Granulicella sibirica: one gene and its partner. The protein of the gene in region 1 interacts with the protein of each later gene in a pairwise test. Links are inferred from orthologs where the notes say so. Each region holds a gene or a part of one and is shown on either strand. Other genes may lie near its edges.

Region 1 (2,907 bases):
CATCTTCTACTCGAACGAAGAGCAGAAGAAAGTCGCTTCGGCTTACATCGCCCAGCTCGAAGAGGCACACATCTTCAAGGCAAAAATCGTCACCGAAGTCACGCCACTCAAGGGCTTCTACGACGCCGAGGCCTATCACCAGGACTACGCAACCAACAACCCGAACAACCCGTACATCCAGGTCTGCGACCGCCCAAAGATCGAAGCTCTCAAAGCCGAGTTTCCTGATCTCTTCCAGACCTACAAAGGCAAATAACTACTGCGTCACTTCGCCTTCGGGTTCATCGGTAGGATCTTCGATCTCCGCCTGAAAACCTTCGAGCAGCCGCTCCATAAACTTTTCTGTATCGACCTTCTTATCCTGCATCTGGTGCGCCAGCGCAATATGGCGCGCCAGATCGGCCAGGACAATTCCCCACGCAAACGGATCATCCCAGGCCCCGCTCTGGATGCTCACATGCTGGCCCTTCTCCGCGATCCAAACCCGCAAAACTTCAAACGAAGCCCGGTCCCTCACCGCAGCTGGTGGAATCGCCAATACCTTATCTGCCCCCATCGCTCACCTCTTAAAGTCATTCTCACACTCAATGTCCAACTTCTCCACACAATCCACATCTGCGCGCTTCTGCGATAGCCCACAATAAGGCATGGCAACCTTTGCCCAGATACAGGACATTCAGGGCCTTCCAGCCTCGGTTCACGCTGAAGTCGCGATTCTCGGAGCGATGCTCCTTGATGCAGTCGCAATCTCGGACGCGACTGGGCGTCTGCGCTCCGAAGACTTCTCGCTCGACTCGCACCGCAGGATCTATGCGGCGATTCTGGAGCTCATGGTCTCCGGGCACGCGATCGACTTCATCACGGTTCGCGAGGCGCTTGCGCGGAAGAAGGAACTCGATGCGATCGGAGGACCAGCTTATCTCGCGTATCTGACGGAAGGCATTCCGCGGAACCTGAACATCGAGAGCTATGTTCGGATCGTCAAGGACAAGAGCCTTCTGCGGCAGATGATGTCCATCTTCAACGATGGAGTCAGTCGATCGGCGGATCAGTCGGATGAGGCGATTAGTGTCCTTTCTGACATCGAGATGAGACTGGTTGAGGTTGCGGATCAGGCGATAACGCGCTCTTTCTCGGGGATTGCCGAGATTGTTGCTTCTTCATTTGGATCGATCGACAAGCTTTATGAGCAAGGTCGCGAGATTACCGGACTTGCGACGCATTACACGGAGTTCGACCGGATGACTTCGGGCTTGCAGGATTCGGAGTTGATCATCATTGCGGCTCGTCCTTCAATGGGAAAAACTGCGTGGGCCATCAACATCGCTCAGAATGCCGCCGTGAAGGATGGGAAGGTAGTTGCGGTTTTTTCGCTGGAAATGTCGAAAGAATCGCTTCTTCGACGCATGCTTGCTTCGGAGGCCCTGGTGAATTCGCGGAAGATTCAGACGGGTTTTTTGCCACGTGAGGACAAGGGAAAGTTGCTGGCGGCGCTTGAGCGGTTGATGGAATCGAAGATGTTCATTGACGACACTCCGGGAATCACGCTCGCCGAGATGAGGGCAAAGGCGCGGCGGTTGAAGCAGCAGGAAGGATCACTTGACCTCATCGTGATCGACTATCTGCAGCTGATGACTGGTTCGACGACTGGCGCTCAGAAGAAGTTCGAGAACCGGACGCAGGAGGTTTCTGCTGTGTCGCGCGGGTTGAAGGCGCTGGCGAAGGAGATGAAGGTTCCTGTCGTGGCGCTTTCGCAGCTTTCGCGTTCGAGCGAGCAGCGTGGCGGGGATAAGAAGCCCTTGCTTTCCGATTTGCGGGAGTCAGGGTCGATCGAGCAGGATGCGGACGTCGTGGCCTTTATTCATCGCGACAGCTACTACAACAAGGACGAGAACGGCGAGGAAGATCCGGAGTCGAAGGGCAAGGCCGAGATCATCATCGCGAAGCAGCGCAATGGGCCGACTGGAAGCGTTCACCTGGCTTACCTGGCCGATTACACGCGGTTCGAGAATCTTCAGGGTGGCGGCGGCGATTCCGGAGGGTACTAGGGGGCCCTACCCCCCCCCTCCCATAGCCCGGGCCCAAGTCTTTTCTTTACAGTAAGTTGCGGCATCCCATCGCCGCGAAATTACTGTAAACAAAAGACTTACCTGCAAATATTAGTAGATAAAGGACTTAGCTGTCTTTCAGATCCGCGAGAATGTGGTTCGATTCCCCTTAGGACTAGTCTTATTCCTAGATCAATCGTATCGAAGCGACCGAAACTAAAAGGACATCGCTATCTCTTTTGATATGAGTGAGATGAGTCATTTCGGGGCTTGACATGCGAATTTGCCTGTAAAAACGAATGCTTCCGGCGAACTTTATTTTTCGGGGCCTGCGGCGCGGGTTCCGAAGGGGCATCGCTCAAGGAGTGGGCAGCGGCGGCACTGGGGATCGGAGAAGGTGCAAAGGGTCTGGCCGTGGATCTTGAAGAGGGAATGATGCTCGTCGAGTATCTCGGCGGTCCAGTCGAGCGGGACGAGGCGCATGAGGCGCTCTTCGGTGATGGCGGCGTCGGCTCTGGGGGTGAGAGCTAACCGCTGGGTGACGCGGAGATGATGCGCGTCGACGCAGATCGCGCGGCGGCGGAGGGTGGAGAAGTTCGCGACGGCAGCGGAGACCTGGTTGCCGACGCCTTCGAACTGCTCGAGCCAGCTTCGGATTTTCTCAGTGCGGTATTTGGCAAGGAAGTCGAGGGTGAGGGAGCCATAGCGGGAGGTGATGCCCATCAGGGCGGCCTTGAGACGGGGAGCTTTGACTTCGGGGAAGGTGACGATGGCGATGGTCCGCTCGATCTCGTCGACGGAGGCGTCGCGGAGGTCGTCCCAGGTAGGGAAGCGGGCGTGAAGATCGCGCATGACCTGT
Region 2 (2,882 bases), 150 kb from region 1 along the record:
GATCCGAAAGGCGAGCGGGTCATCAACCCATGCCCGAACCTGTAAGCGGATTCTTAGCGGTGCGACAGCAATTTCTGAGTATACGCGAGAGGTGGAAAAACGGCAACGAAACTCCGCTATTTTCCCTCCGCAGCCTCCCGATCCAGCGTCCCGTCCGCGCTCGAATTCATCGTATCCAACATCTTGTGGATGGTTCGCAGAGCGACATTCCCAATCTTCACCACTTCTGGTGCAACTCACGGGACTGTCACATTTTCTCGCCAAACCACGAGAAAAAGCCCCGGTTTTCCTGCTAGTATCAAACCCGTTCCGCAAGACGGCTTCACGCCTGTCCTGCTCGTTTCGCGGTTGTTCAGATTCACTTCTCTTCGCCCCAAACAGGTTTCCTGTCGCGAAGATTCTGGCCAAGTTGAGACAAACCACACTCGCCTCTTCCGGGGAGTAGGGAACTCGTTTGCCTTTTTCCATTCCGCCTCGGCGGATGGCTGTCGCGAATCACCGGATAGACGTGCGGCTTGTTGCTTCCCATCGCCCTCACCGGCGCATGGGTCAGCTCGGCTCCGTAGCGTAAGACATCGTTGAAAGAGAGAACACGAAGTATGTCATTTGTCCCGACGGCCGCAGCCGTGCTGAATTCCTGGGTAAGAATTCTTGGAGCGCTCGAGAAGAAGATCAACCGGCAGTCGTTTGAGACCTGGTTGAAGCCGACGCGCTTCTCGCACATCGCGGGACGGACGCTCTTCGTGCGGATCCCCTCCGTCGAATTTGAAAAGGTCGGAGAGAAGTACGCCGACCTCATCCAGGAGGCCATTGACAACCTCCAACTCGACATCGACGATGTCACCTTCCAGACTCCCCAGCAGGACCCCAGCGCGCCCCGCGTTCGGGAGGACGGAGGCTTCGCACCCCTTCCCAGCCACAGCCTTAACGCCCCGCGCCCAAGCCGTCCCGGAGCCCCTGCGCAGGCCGGCATTGCCGCACCTGAGCAGGCCCGCTTCGACTGGAACGCCGCCTCCCAGCTCAACCCGCGCTACCAGTTCGACGCCTTCGTCATCGGATCCGGAAACCAGTTCGCCATGGCCGCCTCGCAAGCTGTCGCCGAGCGCCCATCGAAGGCCTATAACCCGCTGTTCCTCTACGGTGGCGTCGGCATGGGCAAGACCCACCTGATGCATGCCATCGGCCACGACGTGAAGCGCCGTCAGCCGCACGCCTCTATCTGCTACGTCTCGGGCGAAAAGTTCACCAACGAGATGATCAACTCTGTCCGGTACGACAAGATGACCTCGTTCCGCGACAAGTTCCGCAACGTCGACGTCCTCCTCATCGACGACATCCAGTTCCTCGCCGGCAAGGAGCGCACGCAGGAAGAGTTCTTTCATACCTTCAACACGCTCCACGAGAGCATGAAGCAGATCGTCATCGCCTCCGACCGTCCCCCAAAAGAGCTCGCCGACTTTGAAGACCGCCTTCGCTCCCGCTTCGAGTGGGGTCTCATCGCCGACATCCAGCCACCCGATCTCGAAACCAAGGTTGCGATCCTCCAGAAGAAGGCCGAGAGCGAGCAGACGCAGCTCCCCACCGACGTCGCCCTCTTCATCGCTTCGAACGTGCGGACCAACGTCCGTGAGCTCGAAGGTGCTCTCGTCCGCCTCATCGCCTGGTGCAGCATGCATGGCGTCGAGATCACGATGGCCGTCACCCAGCAGTGCCTCAAACAGTTCATCGACACGCAGGTCCGAAAGATTACGATCGAGGCGATTCAGCGTGCCGTTGCGGAACACTTCGGCATGCGCGTCGCGGAACTGAAGCAGAAGAACAACTCCCGCCAAATCGTGGTTCCCCGGCAGATCGCGATGTACCTGGCCAAGCAGATGACCGAGGCGTCGTTGCCCGAAATCGGACGCCAGTTCGGCGGCAAACACCACACCACGGTCATGCATTCCATCGGCAAGATCGACGAGCAGCGCCGCACCGACAAGGATCTCAATCGCACCATCAACAAGCTGATGGAGACGCTCAACTAGCGCCCTCGCCGCAGGCCGGGCGAGGCTCAGGGCAGCGCCGGCCCGGTGCTATACTCACCCAACGATGGCGCACCTGGACCTCTCTCAGACCCCGGCCGGGACCAGCGGGAGAGTTCCTTTCTGGCGGCAGCCGACGGTTCAGATCTGGCTCGCGATCGGGGCCGTCGCGAGCCTCTGCGTCTTCATCCTCCCATTCGCTTTCCCTCCGACAACTCCGTCGCAGTCTGCGTCCTATGCCGTTGGCTTCGGCAACCGGGTGGCGATGCTCTCGACCGTCTTCGTGAGCGCGGCGGTCGCCATCCTCCTGTGGTGGAGGCGCATAGGAGCCCGCATCACGGACCCACCCGAGCAGGGAACGATGCCTCTCAGCTGGCTGGCCTGGGCGTCGGCAGCCGCCATCATCTTCCACGCCTTCCTCGGCTGGCGCGTCGCCATCGCCGACGTCTACTACTGTGACGCCAGCTACTTCCTCACCCAGGTCGGCCGTCACCTGCACGACCATGCCGTCCTCTACAAGGACATTGAGTTCGCCTACGGCCCGCTGCTCTTTTACTGGCCCGAACTCTTCATCCGCGTCCTCGCCCCTCTTGGTCTCAAGGCTCCCGGCGCCTATATGGTCTCGCTGACCGTCATGCAGTTAGCTGGGCTGGGAATCATCTTTTACGCCATCCAGAGCCTGCCCCTCACCCGCCGCCTCAAGGGTGTCGCCATGCTCACGATGGCGTTCGGCACTCTCACCCCGCTGCTCGGCCTCAACTACACTCTCCTCCGCTTCGCCCTGCCCTATGCCGGCATCCTCTGGATCACCGCCCAGGCCGGAGTTTGGCGCCAGTCAATCCTCTTCGGCCTGGCCCA

What was found. Proteins that work in one complex are often made in the same cells at the same time.
Region 2: the proteins of dnaB (region 1) and dnaA interact in binary tests that used the Escherichia coli proteins (3 or more experiments, as listed by UniProt). The link is inferred for Granulicella sibirica from one-to-one orthologs.

What each region holds. Positions count from the first base shown.
Region 1 is NZ_RDSM01000001.1:1,880,751-1,883,657, reverse strand. What follows is about bases 10-2,847. They hold dnaB (replicative DNA helicase), read left to right. Parts: upstream 10-647; coding sequence 648-2,048; downstream 2,049-2,847. Other genes in these bases: GRAN_RS07870 (endonuclease III domain-containing protein), read right to left, coding at 2,364-2,847; GRAN_RS07880 (DUF5076 domain-containing protein), read right to left, coding at 257-556; msrA (peptide-methionine (S)-S-oxide reductase MsrA), read left to right, coding at 10-256. In the rest of the region: more of msrA, read left to right, coding at 1-9; more of GRAN_RS07870, read right to left, coding at 2,848-2,907. UniProt on the Escherichia coli protein: The main replicative DNA helicase, it participates in initiation and elongation during chromosome replication. Travels ahead of the DNA replisome, separating dsDNA into templates for DNA synthesis.
Region 2 is NZ_RDSM01000001.1:2,033,708-2,036,589, forward strand. The notes cover bases 1-2,813. They hold dnaA (chromosomal replication initiator protein DnaA), read left to right. Parts: upstream 1-599; coding sequence 600-2,027; downstream 2,028-2,813. Other genes in these bases: GRAN_RS08430 (hypothetical protein), read left to right, coding at 2,092-2,813. In the rest of the region: more of GRAN_RS08430, read left to right, coding at 2,814-2,882. UniProt on the Escherichia coli protein: Plays an essential in the initiation and regulation of chromosomal replication. Binds in an ATP-dependent fashion to the origin of replication (oriC) to initiate formation of the DNA replication initiation complex once per cell cycle.